DNA from 2 places in the Alteromonas sp. MTD1 genome. Region 2 is predicted to be linked to the other one. Evidence: riboswitches for the same ligand, from Rfam matches in the RefSeq annotation. Region 2 holds a riboswitch; the other holds the start of a gene.

Region 1 (6,158 bases), on a different contig from region 2:
GAATTTATTAGCCTCCCAGAATGCATGTAACTCCTGTGTTGCACCGTACGACGTAGATACGGCATCCACACCTTCGCTTTGAGCCTCTTTAATAATTTGTTTAAGCATATTACTGCCCAGTCCTAGGCTTTGAAGGTGAGGTATAACTGCAATGCGATTTATTCTCCAGTAATTAAGTAAAGCCGTATCTTTATTAGCGCTCAAAAGTGCTAATCTTTGGGCGCCTAAATGGCCTTTAGGACGACGCTTACCGTCAGCAATATCAGAAGCCAGTGGTGCTAGTTTTTCTCCGCCTTCTTTGTTTACGATACAAGCCGCAACAATTTGATGTTCTATTCTAAGTACTGCTAGCAATGTCTCTGGGCTATCATAAATTCGCATGAAATCGTCAGGAGTCGTCTGATAGTGCGCTGAAGCAAGTAGCTGCATTATGCTACTCACATCCTCTAAAGACAGTCGGTTAATTTCTTCAATTGAAAACACAGCATGTTGTATCTCTAAATCGTCGTCTCTTTTAGGGCTAAGAGATAGTGAGCTGTTGAACAAACAGTGCGACGTAAGGAAACGCTCGAGTAAATCGTTGTCATACCAGCGTATTGGGCTGGTTAGCGTTATATGGGATACCGTATTACTATTACTTTCCAAAGTCGGCATAAGCTTAAGCATAAAGCCGCTACCGCTTCCCTCGTACCCTTGAAGCGTAGTACTTAATAACCAATGATGATGATGGGAAATAAATGACTGCAACGAAGGTAAAGGTATAGAGGCCGCTTCATCAACAATTAAAATATCCCATTGTTCGTCATGGTCGTTAACCAATCTAGGATCGTCCGGCGCTACCCATTGCAAGGTGCCAGAATCTAGCTCTAATCGTGTTTTTCTTGAAGAAATAGTTAAACGTTGGTCATCGTCGTTAAAAGGAAGACGTTGTAGTATATTCGCAATGTTTTCTATGTTGCTGCTGGTAAGCAGAATGTTTTGCCCTTGTTTTAACAAGTGAACAGTAAATAAGCCTAAAAGAGAAGACTTACCTCGCCCTCTAGGCGCGGTAATAGTGGCATTAAGTGCTTTCTTATTGTAAAGGGTAAGTAATTTGGCAAATGCTTTTTGTTGATCGGCCGATTTGAACGGCAACGCAATATTTTGCTTGTCTGTGCTTGCTGCCAGTTCGTTGTTGTCTGGAATAATGGTTTCATTCTCGTTATGAAAACATACCCATGGTTGCAGCTTAAGGTGTGTTACAAAATAGCGCAGATATCGACTGTACTTTTGCTCGTAGCCAAACGATATAAAGTCTAAATTTACATTATTAGGCCACTTTTCTAGGTCAGGACACAATAAGACCAAACAGCCACTTTTCTTCACGGTTCCAGCGACAGCCATCAAAATACTGGGCCTAAATACACTGCGGCAATCTAAAATAGCAATGTCCCATTCGTTTCCCAGTAAATTCTGTCGATTCTTACCCTTTAACTTAGCACTGTCGAAGGTGTTTACAGTTAACTCTGCGGGTAATTGTGCTAATAACGCAGTGGCCTGTTCATCAACAAATGTTTCGTTACCGTTAACAACAAGTAATCGCCTATGCACATGGGCGTTTGACTGTGCGTTTTCATAAGGAAAATGAAGCCAATTACGTAATTCGTTTAGCGCCATAGATCTGATTTTTCGTTATACTTAGCCATATAGTAGCGATTTATAAAGAGGAATTCGAATGCGCTTTCTTTCTCGGCGTTTAGTGATGCCAAACGACCTTAACTATGCCAATTCACTTTTTGGTGGGCGCGCGTTGGAATGGATAGACGAAGAAGCTGCCATTTGGGCAATTTGTCAATTGGAAACCAATTGCCTGGTAACAAAGCACATTGGTGAAATTAGCTTCGAGTCTCCGGCATTACAAGGCGATATTGTAGAATTTGGATTAGAGACAAAAGCAGTAGGTCGTACTTCTATAACGGTAAGTTGCTTGGTAAGAAACAAGGCAACAAAAAAGACAATTTGTTTTGCCGACGATATTGTGTTCGTAAAAGTAGATCCTGAAACTCGCCTTCCAACGTCTCACGGAAAAACTTTAGAAGTTCTTAAGGCACAAACCGACGATGAAGTTCGTAGGCTTAATATGAATATCGAAGAAAGCTAAGCGTATATGTTATTTCTAATATGAAGTTAGCTTAACGCTAACTTCTCTTGACGATGTTTATCTAACTGGTAGACTCCGTCGCAGTTTTTGAGTGCGGCAGCTTAGCCGTACTCACGTTACCAAGGGGTGTCCGTTTTCGGTCTGAGATCCACATTGTGGGAACCCTTACACCTGATCCGGATAATACCGGCGTAGGGATGGTGCACAATTTAGCCTAATCACCTGCCGTTAAAGCCGGGTCTTTTTTCTTAAGAAGAATAAGAGATCCCATGTACAAATCACTTTTCACACTTTCATTAATTGCCAGCTCGGTTTCTAGTTACGCTCAAAACATTAACGAAAATGCTCAAGCAAATAGCGCACTGCCAAAAAACATTGAGCGCGTTGTTGTAACAGGCGATTTTCGCCAAACTACGTTAGACCAGCTGAGTGCTAGTGCTTCAATTGTTGACCAAGAGCGCCTTCGCAGCAGACAGCCTTCTCATATCGACAGTGTGTTAAACAGTATTCCAAATGTTAATTTTGCTGCTGGTGCTTCGCGAGGACGTTTTATTCAAATTCGCGGTATTGGTGAACGCAGTCAATTTGCTGAACCTATTAACCCTTCTGTTAGCTTTATCGTTGATGAATTCGACTTCTCTGGGTTAGCCGCTGCTGGCATTATTTTCGATACTAAACAGCTAGAAGTATACCGAGGCCCTCAAGCCACACTTTATGGAACGGGGGCATTAGCCGGAGCAGTAAAGCTTACAAGTAATGAAGTGGGTGATGCTGCGCCAGATTATGTGGAAGCTCGAATTGGCAATAAAGATAGCTACCGTGTAGAAGCGGCCACGGGCAATGATATAAACAGCGATTGGGGATATCGCGTTGCATTAGTGCATAACCGCAGTGATGGTTTTGTTGAAAATACGTTTTTAGGTAGAGACGACACCAATAATATTGACGAATCGGCACTGCGTTTTGCTTTAGAAGGTAACGTTAGCGAACGCACTAAGCTAGCTTTAACCTATCGTTGGTTCGATATAGATAACGGCTACGACGCATTCTCATTAGATAACGATAACAAAACGCGCTCGGACGAGCCGGGTTTCGACGAGCATCAAACCCATGCAGTGAGCGTACGCTCTACAACGTCTTCAAAAGCGGGCGACTTAATTCTTATCGCAACACATGCGTCTCATAATATTGCGTATGGCTACGATGAAGATTGGACGTTCACCGGCTTCCACCCATTTGGCTATACCTCTTTTGACGCTTATTTCAGAGATGTAGAAACACAAACCGGTGAAATCCGATTTGTTTCATCTGAGAGTGCTGCTTTGTTTGATGGCATGACCGATTGGACACTGGGCGCATTTTATAAAACCACTGAAGAGAATTTGATTCGCCAATACACCTTCGCAGACGGCGACTATGCAAGTACCTACGAGCCAACCACTACGGCGCTTTATTTACAGACAGAAACCGCGCTTCAAGAAAACCTGACATTGGTGGCCGGCCTTCGTTTAGAGAATTATGACTTCGACTTTATCGATAATAACGGTTTAGGCCGTGCATTCGACACCAATATGGTGGGCGGTAAAGTGGCACTGCAATATACAGCCGGTGACCATTTCTACTATGCAAGTATTTCGCGCGGCTTCAAAGGCGCTGGCTTTAACCCAGACAATCGTCTTCAAGACAATCAACGTTTCTTTGATGAAGAGTACAACTGGAATTATGAATTAGGTGTGAAAGGACCGCTGTTTACACCGTCACTAACAGCACGTGCCGCTATTTTCTTCATGGATAGAAAAGACACACAAATAAGTGACTTTGAAGTCATTGAACGTGAGGATGGTAGCTCGGGTTTTGCAGACGTTATTGCCAATGCTGATGTGGGCGAAAACAAGGGAGCTGAACTAGAGCTTTCTTGGATTGCGAGCGATGCGTTTCGTATAGATGCCTCGGTAGGTTACCTAAGCGCGACATTTGAAGGTTACACGCTTGCTGACGGTACTGTTATTGATGAACAACGCCAGGCGCAAGCACCTAAGTGGACCGCTAACGTATTTAGTGAATATGCGTTTACCGACAATCTACTGTGGCGCGTCGATGTAGACTTTAAAAGTGAGTACCGTTTCTCAGATGGCCATGACGTAACGTCACCAAGTTTTGCTTTGGTGAATTCAGAACTGGTGCTATTTAGCGGCGATTGGCAAACTTCATTATGGGTACAAAACGCGTTCGATAGAGAGTATTTCACACGTGGATTCGGCGGCTTTAGTAACGACCCTCGCGATGAGTATGCATTCGATGAGCCGTACTTTCAAATTGGCAACGGTCGTCAGTACGGTGTTACGGTTAAGTACGAGTTCTAGGAGGCGTTATGCACGTTATGGTTGAGTTGTCGCTTTATCCATTGGTGAACGAATACATTCCACCTATCCAAAACTTCATTGATAGGTTAAACGGTTATGACACCATCACTGTCTCGACTAGCTCTACGAGCACGCAAGTGACAGGTGAATACGGTGAGGTAATGGGTATTTTGGGTAAAGAAATGCAGCGTACGCACGAAGAGGTGGGGCAGGCAATATTTGTGGCTAAGTTCCTCAACTTTGACGCGATGCAGGCAAGAAAGTCGTAATGGCCGATTTCCTAACAAGCTTTTCAGAGCAAATTGCTGCCACTTCACTACTAGAGTGGGTGGCAGTAGTGCTTGCCATTGGTTATGTATTATTAGCCGCTTTGCAAAATAGTTGGTGCTGGCTGTGTGCTTTCGTGAGCACGGCTATCTATACCTACTTGTTTTGGCAAGTAACTTTGCCTTTTCAGTCAGCATTAAACTTCTTTTACATGGTAATGGCGGGTTATGGCTATTATCAGTGGTCAAAGGGGGGGAGCGGTTCAGAGAAAAGCGCGATTATCCACTGGCCATGGTGGGTACATAGTTTGTTAGTGCCTACCTTATTGTTGCTTGCTTGGGGCTTGTCGATAATGGCTAGCTCTCAGTTCAATAGTGACTTTTTACTGCTCGATGCAAGTATCAACTTGCTAAGCGTCATAACTACCTTTATGGTAGCCCATAAGATATTGGAGAACTGGGTGTACTGGTTCTTCATCAATATTGCTTCCGCCTTTTTATATTTTCAAGTGGGTTACGCACTGTCTGCCTGCTTGTTTGCAGGCTATGTCGTTTTCTCAATATTTGGTTACTATCAATGGATGATGCAGTACAACAAGCAGAGCAGAAATGTTGAATATCCTCCCGCTTCTGCAGAAGGCGCTTAGGCTTTCCGACAATGCAAAAATCACCAAGCATCCCTCAGGCGCGGTAAATGATGTTTATCGCGTTCAGGATGAAGGAAATGACGATACATCTTCAAGCGCAGACTACGCAGTAAAATGGCTGGGTAACGACACTTTCAGCGGTGTGAATCGTACTCACCAGTTTGTACTTCAACAACAGTTGCATTCGCTTGATATTGCTCCCCGTGCCATTTGGCTAAGTGATGATGAAACACTATGGGTAGAGCAATGGCAACCAAATATAAAAGTTGCGCAGGCAAAACCTGAAACCCTTGCTAATGTACTCGCTCGAATCCACCAACTGCCAATTACTGCAAGGCCATTGAATCTTATTGAACGCTGGCAACACTATATCCATGTCGCTAATTTGGCTCCAGATGATTCGCTGTACCTGCACGCTGTATCGCTTCGTAGTAAAGTGATTAAAAGTGAGCAAGACGACGATGATTTAGTGCTTTGCCATAATGATTTATTAGCCAGTCATGTATTATGCAGAGCAAACGATATTCCCGTTGTTATTGACTGGGAGTATTCAGCAATGGGGAATCGTTACTTCGACTTGGCAAGCTGCTGTTTGATAAATAAGTTATCTATTGAACAGAGCAAAGCGCTTTTACAATGCTATACCACCATACTTGGTATTTCTTTTGACGAAGCTATAGCTAAATTCGAGCTTCATAAAGAAATTGTATCGGTTACAAACGACTTATGGTTTAAGGCCTTA
Region 2 (6,158 bases):
CTGTTGCTGAAGATATTCAAACGTTGCAGCAATTAAAACAAGTATCGCCAAGCTCTGTTGCACTAGCGCTAACCGGCATGGTTGCACAAATTGATAAACTGCCTTTAGACACATTTGAGAAACCTGTTGATGCTAACGGCGAAGACAATACGTTGTCAGAGTCTGCCGATGATTGGAAAGACAACTTGGCAAAAGTGTGGCGCTCTTTGGTAGACGACTTCCTCACCATCAAAACCATAGATGGTCCAGTACAACCCGTACTGTCTTTAGAAGCGCAGTTTTTAGTAAAAGAGCAGCTTCGCCTGCAGCTAATGCACGCACAGTCTGCAGCGCTTAGGGGCGATGCAGGGCTTTACAATCAATCACTTCAATACGCTCAAACCATACTTATTGAAAAGTTTGATATTGAAGCTAGCCAAGTAAGTGGCTTTGTTAGCGCGCTACAGAACTTATTGAAAACCGATGTTTCGCGCCCTATTCCAAGTGAACTTGTATCGCAAAAGCCGCTAGAAAGACTGTTAGACAACCGTGTTAAACAAGTATTTGGTCAAGGAGCAAGCGTACTATGAAATGGTTAGCTATTGCCCTTGCGGTATTAGCCGCGTTCGTAGCCGCATTGATTATTGGCCCCATGCTGTTAGGCGATCAAGGCTATGTACTATTCACTCTTGGTGATACCGCCGTTGAAATGAATATTATCAGCTTCGGTATTTTGCTGATTGGTGCGCTTGTAGCTTGGTACGTGTTATCACGAGTAACACTGTGGGCGTTAAGTCTTATTACTGGCTCGCATAAGTGGTTTGGTAGTTTGGGCGACCGCAAGCGTAAACGCGCTTTTTACGATGGTTTACATGCCATGGCCGCTGGCGATTTAGACACAGCGCAGAAGGCCCTTGGCAAAACCACTAACGGTGACTTTGAAGGTGTAAATTACTTAGCATCGGCACAAATTGCGTTTACGAATGGCGACCTACCGAAAGCGCGTTACTTTTTAACACAAGCCACCGACTTTCCTACAGCTAAAGTAGCTGCCACGGTAATGCATGCACGTATTGATTTAGTAGATAACAAACATGCAGAGGCGCTGGAAAAGCTAGACGCGCTTGACGAGCAAGAGCGCGACAGCAAGCCTGTCGTTCAGTTAAAAGCGCAAACCCTTGCAGAGCTTGGCAAATGGCAAACCTTGGAAGAAAACTTATCAGGTTGGCGCAAGGCACTACCTAAAGATGCCTACACCGCATGGAGCAAGCGTATAGCTAAAGGTAAGTTTGCCGAAATTGCCAGCAAACAAGGTGCTGTAGAGCTTAAGAGCTACTGGGAAAACCTGCCTAGAAAGCTACGCCATGACGACGCATACCGCGCGGCTTACGTGCAACAACTGCTTGATCAAGGCATGCATGCCGACGCTCAACAGCTTTTGGTTGAGTGGCAAAAGCGTGGCCCGAACACTGAACTTTTCCCATTGTTTTCACAGCTTGATATTCCAGACTCTTCACCTTCACTACGACTGCTAGAAAGCTGGATTAAACAAGACGAAGAAAACGTTGCATTATATTCAACACTTGGCCAAGTAGCGTTTAACTCAGGTGACGACGTACTTGCCGAAAAAGCGTTGTTAAAAGCGACCAAAATGAAAGCGCGAAAAGAAGACTTATTGCTGTTGTCAGCCATAAGCGAACGTAATCAAGATACAGTAACTGCCCTTCAGCTTTACAAAGAAGGGCAGCAAAGCGCAGGATAACGTGTTGCGCACATAATGATTTTTTAATAATAACTTTTACACGTCCTCTTGTTTTATCTTGGGCGTTGGTTATATAGTAAAAAGCAAGTTACTTGTCGGAGTGCTTCACTGGATATCCAGTAAGCTGAGACCGCGAAAGCGGGATCCGTTGAACCTGATCAGGCTAATACCTGCGAAGGGAACAAGAAAATATAATGCTGAAGTTGAAATGTTGTTGTGCTGTTGTATTAGCACGCGTTGCCACTGTGGCTTGGATGTCTTTACATCTTGATGCCTTGGTTTTCCACCGCGCAAAAAGCCACATACCGCGACAACTTTCTTGCTTCAATCCTGCGTTATATTCTCCTTCACTCCTGACAAGCATTTTCAAACCTAAACAAAAGGCCAAAATGCTATGTCTACTCGACGCGAACAGCGCCAAAAAGCGCAACAATTTATCAATGAATTAGCGGGCGAAGCGTACCCAAATTCAACTCGTCACTATGAAACCGGTAGCCGTGCCGATATCAATGTGGCCATGCGCCATATTCATCAGCACGACAGCTTGGTTGGCGGTACAGAAGAAAATCCACTCTTTGAGCCTAACCCCGCTATTCCGGTTTATGACACCTCAGGTCCCTATGGAGATCCGGCTCAGTTTATAGATGTTCATAAAGGGTTAGCGCCGCTAAGGCAGCCTTGGATAAACGAACGAAACGACACGATAACGCTTAACGGTGTATCGTCTTCGTTCGCTAAAGAACGAGAAAACGATATCTTCACCGAAGATTTCCGTTTTATTCGAGAGCGTAAACCACGTAAAGCGCAACCGGGAAAAAACGTTACCCAGCTTCACTATGCGCGCCAAGGCATTGTTACGCCAGAAATGGAATACATTGCCATTCGTGAAAACATGGGCAGACAAGCTATAACAAGCGCTGAGCTTACACAGCAGCATAAGGGTGAACACTTCGGTGCTAACTTACCTGAAACAATTACCCCAGAATTTGTGCGTGATGAGGTTGCGGCTGGGCGCGCCATTATTCCATGCAACATTAATCACCCTGAACTTGAGCCTATGATCATCGGGCGCAATTTCTTGGTTAAAATTAACGCCAACATTGGTAATTCAGCGGTTACTTCGTCTATTGAAGAAGAAGTAGAAAAACTGGTGTGGTCTACCCGTTGGGGTGCCGACACCATTATGGATTTGTCCACCGGCCGCAACATTCACGAAACCCGCGAATGGCTGCTTCGCAACAGTCCTGTTCCCCTTGGTACCGTGCCCATTTATCAGGCCCTTGAAAAGGTAAATGGCGTAGCCGAAGACCTCACTTGGGACATGTTTAAAGACACGCTTATTGAACAAGCAGAGCAAGGTGTAGACTACTTTACTATTCATGCGGGCGTACTGCTTGAATACGTGCATTTAACCGCTAAACGCGTTACCGGCATTGTGTCTCGCGGTGGCTCTATAATGGCGAAATGGTGTTTAAGCCATCACAAGCAAAGCTTTCTATATGAACATTTCCGCGAAATTTGTGAAATTTGCGCGCAATACGATGTGTCGCTTTCACTTGGCGATGGCCTTCGCCCCGGCAGCGTAGCCGATGCAAACGATGACGCACAGTTCTCTGAACTGCGTACGTTAGGCGAGCTAACCAAAATTGCGTGGGAATACGATGTTCAGGTAATGATTGAAGGCCCAGGTCATGTGCCTATGCACATGATTAAAGCCAATATGGAAGAACAGCTAACCCACTGTCATGAAGCACCGTTTTACACACTAGGCCCTTTAACCACCGACATTGCACCAGGCTACGATCATTTCACTTCAGGTATCGGTGCAGCCATGATTGGTTGGTACGGCTGCGCCATGCTGTGCTACGTAACACCTAAAGAGCACCTAGGTTTACCTAATAAAGAAGACGTAAAACAGGGCTTAATTACCTACAAAATTGCTGCTCATGCCGCTGATTTAGCAAAAGGTCACCCAGGTGCGCAAATACGCGACAATGCCATGTCGAAAGCGCGTTTTGAATTTAGATGGGAAGACCAATTCAACCTTGCTCTAGACCCTCATACTGCCCGTGCATACCACGATGAAACCTTGCCACAAGCATCTGGAAAGGTTGCGCACTTTTGTTCAATGTGTGGCCCAAAGTTCTGCAGCATGAAAATTTCACAGGAAGTGCGTGACGTAGAGAAAGAAAATCAGGCAAGAGAAAATCAGGCGAAACAAGAAGTAGCTAAACAAGCTGAGGCTAAGCAAAACGCAGCAGAACAGGCACAAGTAAAAAGCCAAGGTATGCAAGACATGGCAAAGGCCTTCAACGCATCTGGCGCCGAGCTTTATCACAGTGCCGACAGCAAGGTTGAACTGCCATGACAACGCACAGTGAAAAACGTCCTACCGTATGGTGCGTGGGTGGCGTTGACTCTAGTGGCGGCGCGGGAATAACCCGCGATGCCATTACGCTGGCAGATTTAGACGTACACGCATGTGCCATTACTACGCAAATCACCGTGCAGTCGAACACGATGATGGTAAACAGTGTACCTGTTAGGGCGTCGATACTTAACGAACAGTGGCAAGTGCTTGAACACGAGGGTACGCCCGCAGCAATTAAAATAGGTGCCATTGCTAACGATGAGCAAGCCTTATTGCTGTGTACGCGAATACAGTCGATGCAAACCCCACGACCTTTTGTGGTATGGGACCCCGTGCTTCGCACCTCAACGGGCGCAATGTTAACTGACTTAAGTGAAAACACTATTTCCACACTAGTAAGCACTGTGGATTTGGTAACACCTAATACGGATGAGCTTTGTGAGCTTACCGGGCTTTCCGTAAACAGTACTGAAACCCTACAAGCAGCGGCGCACGCACTGCTTGAAGGCGGTGCAAATGCGATTTTAGTAAAAGGTGGTCATGCGCAATGGCAAGACACCGTTAACGACTACTTCATTACCAGCGGCTATTTTCGCGTATTTCAGCAACCCAGAAACGCGAATGGTCGACTGCGTGGAACTGGCTGCATGTTAAGCAGTGCATTGTGTGCATTTGTCGTCAACGGTTACGACATTGACGACGCGCTTACCCTAGCTAATGCGTATGTTATGCACGTGCGCGAAAAGTCAGTATCTTCACTGTACCCGGCTTCAATGTGCTCTACGTCTTTATCAAATACAGCACGTCCTTCAAATACCGTAAACCTCTCGAACAGTACGCACCTAGCAAGAACCAACGGCTTCCCAGAGCAATCAGCGCTATTTCCTGCTGTTTTTACTAGCTGTGCCGAATACCAGCATTTTCAGCAACAGCGCTGCGGCAATCACGAAAATTGTAAAATTAATACTGCCCCGTTTGCCTCACTTACTAATGAAAACATGGGTATTTACCCTGTAGTAGACAGCGTTGATTGGATAAAAATGCTATTGCCCACAGGCGTAAAAATAATTCAACTGCGAGTAAAGGAAGGCTCGCCGCAGTATATTGCTGACCAAATAAAAGAGGCGGTTAGCATTACACAAAACACCCAGTGCCAGCTTTTTATCAATGACTACTGGGAGCTTGCCATAGAATTTGGCGCTTACGGCGTACATTTAGGGCAAGAAGATTTAGATAAAGCAGACCTTAAAGCAATACAAAAAGCAGGGCTACGCCTTGGTTTGTCTACCCATGGTTACGCGGAAATTCAGCGTATAAAAGCACTTCAACCATCGTACATTGCGCTTGGGCATATATTCCCCACTACCACCAAAAGTATGCCGTCACAGCCCCAAGGCATTAAGCGGTTAGCTAAATATGTAGCGCTGTGTAAGCCAACACCTACAGTGGCTATTGGCGGTATTGACTTCGACAGCATTCGCGATGTAGCGGCAACCGGCGTAAATAGCATAGCCATGGTGACCGCTATCACACGTGCAGAAAAACCTGTTAGTGCCTTCAAGCTGCTTTCGAAGGAGGCAGGCTTTGCTAACTAACCAAGACATAAAACGATATAGCCGTCAGCTTTTAGTTAGTGGTATTGAGGAAAGCGGCCAGCACAACATTGCTAGCGCACATGTCGTTGTAATTGGGTTAGGTGGGCTTGGAAGTTTGGCAGCACGATATTTAGCAGGTGCTGGTGTAGGACGCATTACGCTGGTAGATGGCGACATAGTTGATATTAGCAACCTGCAGCGGCAGGTTAGCTACAACGAAATGCACCTTGGTGACTTAAAAGCCAAAGCCCTTAGTAACGAGCTGTACAAAGTAAACCCGAACATAGATATTCATGCAAAATGCCTTTATGCAGACAGCAATAACCTACCAAGTTTAATAAATACCGCAAACTGCGTGCTAGATTGCACCGACAATGTAGCAATACGTCAACAAATAAACCAGGCATGTGTTGATGCACAAATACCCCTATTCATTGCTGCTGCCAGTGGA

The links. Region 2 has a riboswitch for thiamine pyrophosphate ahead of thiC (phosphomethylpyrimidine synthase ThiC). Riboswitches for the same ligand answer to the same signal wherever they lie in the genome.
Region 1: another riboswitch for thiamine pyrophosphate. It lies ahead of ACGHAV_RS06075 (TonB-dependent receptor); the one in region 2 lies ahead of thiC (phosphomethylpyrimidine synthase ThiC).

The regions. Positions count from the first base shown of each region.
Region 1 is NZ_BTGG01000004.1:490-6,647, forward strand. It holds gene ACGHAV_RS06065 (GNAT family N-acetyltransferase) at 1-1,656, opposite strand, end outside; gene ACGHAV_RS06070 (hotdog domain-containing protein) at 1,715-2,140, shown strand; TPP riboswitch at 2,253-2,355, shown strand; gene ACGHAV_RS06075 (TonB-dependent receptor) at 2,410-4,503, shown strand; gene ACGHAV_RS06080 (hypothetical protein) at 4,512-4,772, shown strand; gene pnuC (nicotinamide riboside transporter PnuC) at 4,772-5,416, shown strand; gene ACGHAV_RS06090 (phosphotransferase) at 5,379-6,158, shown strand, end outside.
Region 2 is NZ_BTGG01000006.1:74,643-80,800, reverse strand. It holds gene ACGHAV_RS09430 (uroporphyrinogen-III C-methyltransferase) at 1-569, shown strand, start outside; gene ACGHAV_RS09425 (heme biosynthesis HemY N-terminal domain-containing protein) at 566-1,741, shown strand; TPP riboswitch at 1,828-1,939, shown strand; gene thiC (phosphomethylpyrimidine synthase ThiC) at 2,136-4,109, shown strand; gene thiE (thiamine phosphate synthase) at 4,106-5,707, shown strand; gene ACGHAV_RS09410 (HesA/MoeB/ThiF family protein) at 5,697-6,158, shown strand, end outside.